Regions from separate parts of the Peribacillus sp. NPDC101480 genome, predicted to be linked through region 3. Evidence: riboswitches for the same ligand, from Rfam matches in the RefSeq annotation. Region 3 holds a riboswitch; each other region holds the start of a gene.
The links. Region 3 has a riboswitch for S-adenosylmethionine ahead of metK (methionine adenosyltransferase). Riboswitches for the same ligand answer to the same signal wherever they lie in the genome.

Region 1 (3,134 bases), on a different contig from region 3:
GCAACCGCATCCATTATTACATTGATCATCACAGGAATGCGGCCACTCAATATAAATCTTTTCCTTATCAAAAAATGCACGGTTGCAATAAACGGACTCTGTTGGCAAGATATCATTCAAAAGCGGTGCAATGAAAAAATCCATGCCCCCGCTTACAATATATAAAGGGATGTTGGCTTGTTTCGTATACTCAACGAATTCATAAAACCCTGGACGAATGCCGGCCGTCTTTCTTACATATTGGATGATGTCATCCTTCAAGCCGCTATCAAGCAGGGAAAACATATCCCCTACTCCCGAAGATATACTGATTTTTTGCTGAAGGACACCGTCTTTCAACGCTTCCCATTCCGGAGGCGCAAATTTCTTCATGATGGAAATGATATTATCCGAGTTGGTGATCGTTCCGTCAAAATCACAAAAGATGATCGGTTTCATTATTTCTTATAGGCCTCCCCATAACACAAGAGCTTTTTTTAGTGTTTCATCCTCAGCAGCCGCTTCAGATAGTTCCTTTCCTGCCAGTACGGCTTCCACAGCGGATCGGAAAGCCTTTGCCCCGCCATCTGCTCCATCAGGATGCCCGTGAATTCCACCTCCGGCATTAATCACACTATCGATTCCAAAATCCTTGATTAGATCCGGAACCATGCCCGGATGAATGCCAGCAGAGGGAACAGGGAAGGCTTTTTTCCATGAAAGTTCATCTTTTGTCAGAGCTTCAGCAATCGCCAAGGTCTCCTTTTTTTCAAGTGCGACACTTCCATAAGGGGACGGGAACAAGGATAAATCCGCACCTGATAACCTTACTAATTTACCAAGCAATAATGGATAGCCGACCCCATAAAATGATGAAGCTGACAATGCCCCGCTATATGCGGGGTGCGCCATGATCGGCAGCTTGATACGATCATGTTCACTCAAGGCCTGCAATACATCCAAACCATATGTATGAACGTTGAACAACAAGGCATCTGCCCCTGCATCAGCCGCTTGCTCTGCCTTATCCAATAATTCAAATGTTTTCCCTGATAGATTGACTGCATATAAAGTTCGGTGGCCAGTGGTTTCATAGACATCATTCAATATTCGTTTTCCCGTTTTTATTCTATCGAAAAATGGAGTCAGTTCCTGGTCAAAGAGGATCTCATCATCTTTAACTAGGTCGACACCTCCTAATGCTTGTTGCCTCAGTTGCTCATTATGGAATGTTAGGTCTCTTCCTAATACACCTTTAAAGATGCTCATCACCAGGGGCCGGTTAAATACGCCAATCTTTTTCCTAATGCCTTCAATGCCAAATTGCGGCCCGGGAAAGGCTTTTTGGATATCACCGACAAAATCCAAGTCGATAAGTTTTATTTCCCCGTCCAATGAAAGTTTGCCGAAGACCGTCGTTAGGATTGCAGGTAAATCATTGGAGAAATTCCTTGCCGGATAGGCAATTTTAATAAGCGAACGGTATACTTTACGATTAAAGTAGCTGTTTGCCCTCTCTTCTTCGGAAAGTGGTGTCACCGATACGACGCGTCCCTTATGTTTTTCCAGTTGTTTCTGGACTAAATGGGGCAGGTCCGTCCATGTCCCGACAGTCAAACCTAAGGCAATGCTCTCTGCTTTTTTCTCATGATTCCCCTTAGAATCATGAATTAAATAAGTAGCGACTATCTCGCTCATTTGATCACTCCTATATCACGTTAGTAAACTCTCGATGTCATTAACCTGAAATGGTCTCAAAATGGCAAAAGCCCCTTCATAAAGAAGAGGCTTTAATAAGCCATCTTCTTATCTCCCAGCCATTGGCTGCAAGAATTAGCACCGTGCCTTGTGGATTTCAAGAAAAATCCGGCGAAGAATTCCGCCCCATTTTACAATGGAATTACGGTCGGTTGCTGGGCTTCATAGGGCTAGTCCCTCCACCTGCTCAAAATAAGAAAACGCTGATATATAAATTTGCATCCAAGTATCGAAAGATTAAGAATTTATTTTGTATTCTGACAGGTAATCCCTACTTTGTCAATAAGTTTTAACTATTTAAGGGTGAATTAATCGGATATATCATTGTGGTTAAAATAATTTTAATTTACTTATCCGTTCCACAGCCTCTTTCAGCCGTTCTTCCGAAGTCAGCAGCCCTACCCTGACATAACCTTCGCCAAATTCACCAAATCCATTCCCTGCGGCAACAGCAACGTGGGCATGCGTTAATAAATAGTCTGCAAAACTCTCGGACGTAAAACCTTTAGGTACCTTGAGCCAGGCAAAAAATGATGCCGCAGGAGCTTTGACATCCCAGCCGATTGCCCTCAATCCCTCAATGAAAACATTCCTTCGTCCCTCGTACATCTGCACTAACTGCTCTACACAGCTCTGCGAGTCAAGCAAAGCGCTTGCAGCAGCTTCTTGTATCGCCGGGAACAGACTCACATAAAGATGGTCTTGTAATAGTTCAAGAGCTTCTATGACACTCTTATTCCCCACTGCGAAGCCGACTCTCCACCCTGCCATATTGTATGTTTTCGATAGTGTGTATATTTCTATTCCTATTTCCTTCGCTCCCTCTGACTGGAGAAAGCTTATCGGTTTTTTTCCGTCGAATCCTATCGCCCCATAAGCGAAGTCGTGGACCACACAAATTGAATGCTCTTTTGCAGTAGAGACGGTCTCATCAAAGAAACTTTCAGTTGCAGAAGCACCTGTGGGATTGTTCGGATAGTTCAAGAACATCATTTTGGCTTTATCAAGTACTTGTTTATGTATGTCACTGTATTTTGGAAGAAAATCATTTTCTTCTGTCAAGGGCATGAATTCGGTCTTTGCCTGGGCTAAAACAACACCGGAAAGATAATCCGGATAGCCGGGATCCGGAACAAGGATCGTATCACCCGGATTCAATAAACACTGCGGCAGTTCGACAAGGCCTGCCTTTCCCCCGAAGAGAATCGCCACTTCACTTTTCGGATCCAGCTTGACACCGAATTCACGTTCATAAAAGACGGCAGCAGCATCTTTTAAATATTGATGCCCCCGGAATGGCGAATATTTATGATTAACCGTTTTTTCAGCAGCAGACTGCAAGCTTTTCACGATATGGTCTGGTGTCGGCTGATCAGGGTTTCCCTGGCCTAAATTAA
Region 2 (3,134 bases), on a different contig from region 3:
GAAACGCCGACCATATAAATCGTTTCAAGAAAGGCTTTATTAAGATCAGGTAAAATATTGACGATGGAATCAAGCAGTGACATGTTTTAACACCTCCACAGAACTGGAACGATTTTTTATATATTGCAATGCCGAATGAATTTGAGCGGCATCGCCTATTAACTCGATGATTAAAATGCCTAAAGGGACATCCTGGATATACTCAATTTTACCGTGTAAAATATTACCCTTTACTGAATGGGATTGGAGAGTATCCGAAAGGATCGACTCACCAGCGGTTTGCCCTTCGAATTGAATTTGAATGATCGTACCTTTACTTTCTTCAATCAAGTGCGGAGGGAGTGCGAAATCCAGAACACTGCTAATGAATTGCTTCGTTAACTCCTGCTTGGGCTGTGAAAATATTTCATAAACGGGACCTTCTTCAATTACACGGCCGTCCTGCATGACGGCGACACGGTGGCATAGTTCTTTGACCACTTCCATTTCATGTGTAATCAACACGATGGTGATGCCAAGCTTACTGCTTATCTTTTTCAATAATTGTAAAATCGCTTTTGTAGTTGTTGGATCAAGTGCTGAAGTCGCTTCATCACATAATAGTACAGTGGGGTCATTTGCTAAGGCACGGGCTATGCCTACCCGTTGCTTCTGTCCACCGCTAAGCTGCGCCGGATAGACATCTTTCTTATCGCTGAGCCCTACGATTTCCAACAATTCCAATACACGTAACCTGATTGCATCCTTCGATCGATGCGCGGCCTTTAAGGCGAAAGCGACATTTTCATAAACGGTTTTTGAACTGACCAGTGAAAAGTGTTGGAATATCATTCCGATTTTTTGACGTTGTTTACGAAGCTCTTTACTTGATAAAGAGGTTAAATCAATGCCGTCGATGATGATATTTCCACTTGTCGGACGTTCAAGCAAATTCAAGCAGCGGAGTAATGAGCTTTTTCCAGCTCCACTGTAGCCGACAATTCCATACACTTCGCCAGTTTGAATGGTTAAGGATACGTTATCCACTCCGATAACTCGGTTTTTCTTCGAGACGTATTCCTTTCGGACTGAACGGATTTCAATCATGAGCTTTCCCCCTTAAACATTAAAAAACTGCCCCTATCATTCAGAAAGAGGCAGCGAAATTATATCTCGTCTTATCTTTCAGAATGCAATCATTCTGCAGGAAGTGGCACCGTTCCCTAAGGGCGGTTGCCGGACATCACAGGGCCTGATCCCTCCGTCACTCTTGATAAGTAAATTATTATTTTAGAATATTTCAAGTTTTTTAATATAATCTATATTATTTGTAAAATCCGACAATGTCAATCGTTTCTGAAGTTTTTGGGGTGATTTTTATTATTAAAGTTTTGTAAGGTCCGTTAAAAAAGGGCTATTATACAAGAATCCAGCATTTACATCCAGGTTAATTATACCAACATTTCCTTGTCAAAAAGGTAAAGTGGTACTACATTTATTATAGTAAAGTTAAAAAAAGGAAGATAAAACTATTTTTGTACAATGATGGGGAGGCGATTGAATGATAGAAATTAAAACGATAAATGATGTGGTTTGTGTGCACGGGACTCCTGGCGGGAACAAGTCGGGGATGAGTGTTAATGTTTTTTTAACGGATGGACTATTGATAGATACTGGCGCACAGATTTTACTGGAAGAGCTTATTCCGTTCTATGAGTCCGCAGACTTCGACTCAGTGGCCCTGACTCACTATCATGAAGACCATACGGGGGGCGCTGCATGGATACAGGAACATAAAAAGGTGCCGCTTTTCATTCACCCGATGTCGGTTGAGGTTTGTGCAAAGGATGCTGTATATCCTGAATATCGCAAAATTTTCTGGGGGAAGAGAGACGCCTTTAAAGCTGAGCCGCTAGGGGAGGTCATTCATTCACGCACCCAAGCGTGGGAGCCGATTTTTACCCCCGGCCATGCGAAGGACCATATGGTGTATTTGAATAACAGTAATGGAGTGCTCTTTTCAGGAGACCTTTTCGTAACACCAAAGACAAAGCTTGTCTTACGGGAAGAGTCTATCCCGGTCATCATTGATTCCATAAAAAGATTACTTCAATATGACTTCGGGGAAGTGTTTTGCTGCCATGCTGGGCATGTCCCTGATGGAAAGGAAATGTTCAGGAAAAAGTTGGATTATTTGGAAAACCTCCAAGGTGAAATTTTACGCCTGCATTCTCAAGGGCTGACCGTTCATGAAATCCAGCAGGTCGTTTTACCGAATCGCTATCCCCTTATCGAGATATCTGGGCATGAATGGGATTCAGAGCATATCATTACATCGATATTAAACGAAAATATTTTGAGTGCCAGGGAGAATCGAACAATTTGAATGTTAACGGTCTGACTGATATAAAGGAGAGCTCTCCATAAGAGAGCCCACATCATTCATTTATTGATATTGGGATCTGTTTCATCATAAAAATCATGTGCTTCTTCGATGTTCTGAAGGTTAGCGACTTCATACACATTTCCGCCCGCCATTCCTTCATTGATGATACGGTCGATATCAAGGTAAACGGAGTCCTTGCCATCATATTCGGTATCCTTCAAAAATGTCATTTTTTCTTTATCCAAAATAAATCCCTCCTAGCCTTTTCTTTAGTTTAGGCAAAGGAGTTTTTTTTATTCTGTTTAGGGATTTCATGAATGTAAAGGCGGTTCATTCATATACATGGAAGATCATTAAATCATGTATCATGCTTTTAAGTTTGGCTTCATCTGTTTCGGAAGGCGGATTGGCTGTCCACTCGATGGATCCATCTTTATGATACAAGGCTTGGACTGCCTGCTTGTTGAAATAAAAGGAAATTTTCCATCCTGGCAGATTCTTATGCAGTGGTGTCCATTGAAAATGAGTAATCATATGTATTACCTCCATATATACAGTTTCTCATTTAATTATAATGGAAAACGGCAGCTGGAGGTGCTATTTAATTGTCAGGCTGGGAAAAGTTAATTCAATAAAAAGATTTTTTAAATGCAAAAGCCTGTTTGTTTCAATTTCCTCCTCATCGAATTGCATGGGCTTTGAGTTCACCTCGTATATGAAGAGCGATCCTGATTCGTCTTCCCCTATATCCATGGAAAACTCTCCGAGA
Region 3 (3,134 bases):
CCGAAGCAAGTGGAGAATGTAGCTTCCGGTGAAGTTACGCCTCTTTCAGTACCAGCCAATTTACTAGTGTATCCGCTTAGGAAGTGGAACATTGCCTGTTCTTTGGAAAGCTTGCTGATTGGAGGCAGAACGCCTGAAGCATCAGCTGTTAAGAAAATGATTGTATTTGGATGTCCTGCAATACTTGGATTCACGATGTTATCGATCGCTTGCATTTGGTAAGCAGCACGAGTGTTTTCAGTCAATGAACTGTCATCATAGTTCGCTTCACGTGTATCCGGATCAACAACAACATTTTCCAATACGGCACCGAAACGGATTGCATCGAAAATTTGTGGTTCTTTTTCACGTGAAAGATTGATCGTTTTCGCATAGCAGCCGCCTTCGATGTTGAATACGCCATTAGAAGACCAGCCGTGCTCGTCATCGCCAATCAGTTTACGGCTAGTGTCTGCTGATAAAGTTGTTTTGCCTGTACCGGACAGACCGAAGAATAAAGCGACGTCCCCTTCACGTCCTACGTTAGCAGAGCAATGCATTGGAAGGATTCCAGCCTCTGGAAGTAAGTAGTTCATGATCGAGAAGATCGATTTTTTCATTTCTCCTGCATATTCCGTTCCGCCGATCAGGATGGTACGGCGTTCAAATGAAACGATGATGAAAGTTTCGGAAGTGGTTCCGTCCACTTCTGGGTCTGCTTTGAAGTTAGGTGCAGAAAGGATTGTGAATTCAGCTTCGTGACCTCTTAGTTCCTCTTCATTTGGACGGATGAACAAAGTATGGGCGAAAAGGTTATGCCAAGCATATTCATTAACAACACGGATTGGAAGACGAGATGATTCGTCTGCACCAGCGAAACCTTTAAAAACAAAAATCTCTTCTTTTGCTTTTAGGTAGTCAACTACTTTATTATATAGTTTATTGAACACATCTTCGGAAATTGGCTGGTTCACTGAACCCCAATCGATTTTATCTTTAACGGATGCTTCTTCCACGATAAATTTATCTTTAGGTGAACGACCAGTATATTTGCCAGTTTCAGCTTTTACTGCGCCGGTTGATGTTAAAACGCCTTCATTTCTGCTTAATACTTTTTCGACCAATTGAGGAACTGAAAGTTGAGTTTGCACATTGTTTCCTGTTAATAACTGGTGTAACTCATTAGAAACATCTACAGAATTCATATATGAGGTACCTTCCTTTGTTTAAGTTTTTAGATTACAATTAGTATAACACATTCATTTAAATAGTCTATACTATTTCTTCTAATTTGTGATTATTTTCAGCTGGCCGCGTTAATCATTTTATTCCGGCAGGAACCGAGTCAGGATTATCACATATACTTTAATGAAGTCAATTTTATTTTAATAGGAAGTAAGTAAGCAATATATTTCCAATGGTGAAGTCGTTTTTCGTATGCTTAATACTTATTATTAATGGCAATTTCCAACATTTCTATTCGTATTTTGCATTGTAAACCCTTCTAAGACGCTGTATCAACACTTTTTTAAAAAGAAAGCCATACTGGGCGGAAATGTTCTTTTTAGAAAAGCATTGACAAATTCCAACCAGATACGATAATATCTTAAATTGTACGGATTCTCTTATCCCGAGTTGGTGGAGGGACAGGCCCTTTGAAACCCAGCAACCTGCCATATTGAACTTGACTCCAAGATCGATCGCCGAAAATAAAGCGAAGATCTTCAAGGAATAGTGGTGATGGTGCTAACCTGAGCAAGGTAAAAACCCTTGAACGATAAGAGTGAAAGGATAGAAGACAGAATTTTAAACCTTTCCTCATTTGCCAGGGAAGGTTTTTGTGTTTTTCATAAGTAATTCTGTGTCTATAGTTGAAACTAATGAGGGAAACGAGTTCCGTAAAAATCAGGCTTATGCCTACAACATACTAACTTCCAAGGAGGAAATATGATGTCAAAGAAACGTCTATTTACTTCTGAATCTGTTACAGAGGGCCATCCGGACAAAATTTGTGATCAGATTTCAGATTCCATTTTAGATGCTATCCTAGCTAAGGATGCAAATGCACGTGTTGCGTGTGAAACTAGTGTAACAACAGGTCTTGTACTTGTTGCTGGTGAAATTACAACGTCCGCTTACGTGGATATTCCGCGTATCGTTCGTGATACGATTAAAGGAATTGGCTACACACGTGCGAAATACGGTTTCGATGCTGAAACTTGTGCAGTGTTGAGTTCCATTGATGAGCAGTCTGCCGATATCGCAGCTGGAGTCGATAAAGCATTGGAAGCTCGTGAAGGAAACATGTCAGAGGAAGAAATCGATGCAATCGGTGCAGGGGACCAAGGTCTTATGTTCGGATTTGCTTGTAATGAAACAGAAGAGCTTATGCCGCTTCCGATTTCATTGGCGCATAAACTTTCATTCCGCCTGGCTCAAGTTCGTAAAGATGAAACTCTTGCTTACTTACGCCCTGATGGTAAAACACAGGTAACTGTGGAATATGATGAGAATAACAGTCCTGTACGTGTAGATACGATCGTTATCTCTACACAGCATGATGCTGAAATTACGCTTGAACAAATTCAAGCCGATCTAAAAGAACATGTGATCAAAGCGGTCGTTCCAGCTGAATTGATCGATGCTCAAACTAAATACTTCATCAACCCGACTGGCCGTTTCGTAATTGGCGGACCTCAAGGGGATGCTGGTCTTACTGGACGTAAAATCATCGTTGATACTTACGGCGGATACGCTCGTCACGGCGGCGGTGCATTCTCTGGTAAGGATGCTACTAAAGTTGACCGTTCTGCTGCATACGCTGCTCGTTATGTTGCGAAAAACATCGTGGCAGCCGGCCTTGCCGACAAAGCGGAAGTTCAATTGGCATACGCAATCGGTGTGGCAGAGCCTGTATCGATTTCAATTGATACGTTCGGAACTGGTACAGTTAGCGAAGAAGTCCTTGTTGACCTAGTTCGTGCTAACTTCGACCTTCGTCCAGCTGGCATCATCAAAATGCTTGACCTTCGTCGCCCGATCTACAAACAAACAGCTGCTTACGGACACTTTGGCCGTACAGATGTCGATCTTCCATGGGAACGCACGGACAAAGCAGAAACATTAAAAGCACAAGCGTAAATCATATAAAAAAG
Region 4 (3,134 bases), on a different contig from region 3:
CAATGGCCGCATTCGTTCCGATCGCACTGCCTACAATCATTCTGGTAAACGGAATAAGTGCTACTAGCAAGATGATGAAAGGAACCGACCGCAATATATTGATGATCGGGTTCAATACATTAAAGACCCATTTATTCTCCAGGATATGGCCCTTTCTTGTAATGACAAGCAGGATACCAAGCGGAAGACCAATCAATCCGGAAAATACCAATGAGATGGCTACCATATAAAGTGTGTCACCGAAAGCTGTCGACAGCTGATCTGCCGTTATTTCCATTCCCCAAAGCGTATTACCCATTTATCTGCACCTCCTGGACGAGAATCCCCTCATCTTTAATATACTGATAAGCCTTGTCCACCTCATTTTTATTCCCGGTCACTTCGATGATCAAATTCCCGAAAGGCGTTTCCTGAATTTCAGAAATATTGGCTGATAAAACACTTAAATGAACATCATATTTCTTCGAGATGGTTGAAAGCAAAGGAGTACCCGAAGTAGTCCCAATAAAATTAATTTTCCAAATAATCGGGATATGGGACCCTATGCTTTTTAGGAAACTTTGTGGAATTTCGTCATGTATGACCGTTCTCACGAAGTTTTTTGCAATATCCGTTTGCGGCTTCGCAAAAACTTCGAAAACCGAACCTTGTTCAACGACGCATCCGCCCTCCATGACCGCTACCTTATTGCAAATTTCCCGAATGACAGACATCTCATGAGTGATTAGTAGAATGGTAATATTGTATTCTTTATTGATTTTCTTTAAGAGCTGCAGAACAGCACTCGTTGTTTGCGGATCCAATGCCGAGGTAGCTTCATCACACAATAAGATCGATGGATTGGTAGCCAATGCTCTCGCAATGCCGATCCGCTGCTTTTGACCGCCGGATAATTGTTCCGGATAACTCTTTGCTTTGCACGATAAGCCAACGAACTCCAACAGCTCGCCTACCCGCTTTTTGATTTCTTTACCAGGGGTTCCCGATAAAATCAGCGGCATGGCGATATTATCAAAAACGGTCTTTGAGTTTAGCAAATTGAAATGCTGAAAGATCATCCCGATTTTTTTCTTTTCTGCCCGCAATTCCTTCGCGCTCAATTTGGTTAAATCCTTGCCCCCAACAATCACCGAACCATCTGAAGGATGTTCAAGCAAATTGACCAACCTGATCAACGTACTCTTCCCGGCCCCGCTATAACCGACTACACCGAATATATCCCCCTTTTCCACTGTCAAATTAATGCCCTTCAAAGCCTCGACAGTCTGTTTCTTTGTTTGATATACCTTTTTAACATTTTGAAACTCAATCATCCAATCTCCCCCCATGTTGTTTATTTGTACGAATTCATTATCCAGAGAGAAGAGCTTTGCAACGCTTCATAATGATAGGGTTAAATTCGAAACTCACGAGTAAATCTGCGAAACTCATGAGTAATTGCACCAAATTTCCTAATAACCATATACATTTTGAATAAACAAAAGAGGCCTCTTCCGTCATCAGACAGAAGAGGCCTCTTTAGACATAAAAAAGAGTAAACTCTTAAATTAATTATCTAAGAAAAGCTCCTTCTTATCTTTCAAACTTTCGTCCGTTGGAATTAGCACAGTATTTTTACAAAAGTAAAAACCCGCTGCCGAGGTATCATAGGGCCAAGTCCCTCCACATCTCTTGATAAGAATTAACGTTATATTTAATTATGTCCTTCACTATATATTCTAATTTCTCTAAAGTCAACCCTATTTTTCATCGGTTAAAATATTTTCACAGTATAGTGATTGACGCTTTTTAATTATATTAATATAGTTAAATTTTATATTCTATAATGATTTGCCCATTCTCCATACTGGGTATATTTCATTTTCTTCCCTTATCTTCATCATGCCTGAATTCTTATATAAGCGAATCGCCCTTTGATTATCCGGAGAAACCCTTAAATGATATTCGGATACATTAAATCGCCCGAAAAAGTTTTCTGCATAGCGAACCAATTCCTTGCCAAGGCCTTTACTGCGGTATCCGGGAATAAGATAAAATAAATCTACATAGCCGATCTCAGTTCCTTCATACGCCCGAATTCGAAGTTCCATTTGCCCAATCGGTACTTGGTCCTTTTCAATGATCACCTGTCCCCCCGGGAATTTGCGGACCCTTTCTTCCATTCGTTGCAGATATGTATTTTCATCTCCAAAACCTGCCTCAGATCCAAAACTTACAACAAAGGAATCTTTCCTGAATTTAACGATAATATCTTTATCTTTGTCCGTATCAATGGTACGAAAGATCAACTTCATCCTCTCCTGTCATTTTAGTGAAATAGTTTTCAAGCAAAAAAAACACATTTCACTTACGGTCTTCATGATATTTCATTATTTACTTTTTCAAGCGTCTTATTTCATTTTCTCTGAAAGGATTTTTCCTTAATCCCTATAGGAATGGCCATAATATTAAATTAAAAACAAATGCAATATTGTTTGGTGAGTTCTAGTAATGGGGATTGGATTGGCACAAACAAATCTATTTAATTTTCGAGTCTAACTTTGCAGGGTAACCCTAAGTGAATGAATGTTCGAGAGGAATTTGTTTATTAAGCTCTAACTCAACTTTTTCCCAAGCATCCTTTTTCCCTTTCATTTACATTCCAATTATAATAGGTAAGTGGAATACATTTACATGATTATCCATTATAAAAATCATTGGAGGTATTGAAGATGAAAGTTGTTGCAATAGTGGGAAGTATCCGTAAAGAGTCTTACAACCTTAAGCTTGCCAAATATATTCAATCTAGATATCAAGATCGGTTCGATCTTGAAATATTGAACATTCGGGATTTACCTTTTTATGATCAAGATATTGAAAATGACCCTCCATCAGTTGTAAAAGAATTTAAAAGCAAAGTGGCCGAAGCAGATGCAGTTTTGTGGGTAACTCCTGAATACAACGGTACGATTCCAGGTGTATTGGGCAATGCAATCGATTGGTTATCACGTGTCGATAAAGTCTTGATCGGCAAACCATCATGGATCATGGGTGCTTCAATGGGGCAATTAGGAACGGTTAAAGCTCAATTGCATTTGCGTGAAATCTTATTCGCAATAGGCATCGCCTCCCCACTCCTTCCAGGGAATGAAGTA

Region 1: linked by a shared signal. The riboswitch ahead of mtnW (2,3-diketo-5-methylthiopentyl-1-phosphate enolase) and the one ahead of metK (methionine adenosyltransferase) in region 3 are both predicted to bind S-adenosylmethionine.
Region 2: linked by a shared signal. The riboswitch ahead of ACQKMF_RS22305 (methionine ABC transporter ATP-binding protein) and the one ahead of metK (methionine adenosyltransferase) in region 3 are both predicted to bind S-adenosylmethionine.
Region 4: linked by a shared signal. The riboswitch ahead of ACQKMF_RS00935 (methionine ABC transporter ATP-binding protein) and the one ahead of metK (methionine adenosyltransferase) in region 3 are both predicted to bind S-adenosylmethionine.

What each region holds. Positions count from the first base shown of each region.
Region 1 covers NZ_JBNNSB010000001.1:1,456,606-1,459,739, reverse strand. Annotated here, with positions in the region: gene ACQKMF_RS07270 (2-hydroxy-3-keto-5-methylthiopentenyl-1-phosphate phosphatase) at 1-438, opposite strand, end outside; gene mtnW (2,3-diketo-5-methylthiopentyl-1-phosphate enolase) at 445-1,677, opposite strand; SAM riboswitch class I at 1,783-1,936, opposite strand; gene ACQKMF_RS07260 (pyridoxal phosphate-dependent aminotransferase) at 2,068-3,134, opposite strand, start outside.
Region 2 covers NZ_JBNNSB010000007.1:305,590-308,723, forward strand. Annotated here, with positions in the region: gene ACQKMF_RS22300 (methionine ABC transporter permease) at 1-83, opposite strand, end outside; gene ACQKMF_RS22305 (methionine ABC transporter ATP-binding protein) at 70-1,086, opposite strand; SAM riboswitch class I at 1,155-1,259, opposite strand; gene ACQKMF_RS22310 (MBL fold metallo-hydrolase) at 1,541-2,365, shown strand; gene ACQKMF_RS22315 (hypothetical protein) at 2,422-2,610, opposite strand; gene ACQKMF_RS22320 (YheE family protein) at 2,696-2,899, opposite strand; gene ACQKMF_RS22325 (YheC/YheD family protein) at 2,963-3,134, opposite strand, start outside.
Region 3 covers NZ_JBNNSB010000008.1:136,009-139,142, reverse strand. Annotated here, with positions in the region: gene pckA (phosphoenolpyruvate carboxykinase (ATP)) at 1-1,184, opposite strand, end outside; SAM riboswitch class I at 1,602-1,763, shown strand; gene metK (methionine adenosyltransferase) at 1,927-3,120, shown strand.
Region 4 covers NZ_JBNNSB010000001.1:176,088-179,221, reverse strand. Annotated here, with positions in the region: gene ACQKMF_RS00940 (methionine ABC transporter permease) at 1-277, opposite strand, end outside; gene ACQKMF_RS00935 (methionine ABC transporter ATP-binding protein) at 291-1,313, opposite strand; SAM riboswitch class I at 1,570-1,681, opposite strand; gene ACQKMF_RS00930 (GNAT family N-acetyltransferase) at 1,821-2,288, opposite strand; gene ACQKMF_RS00925 (NADPH-dependent FMN reductase) at 2,712-3,134, shown strand, end outside.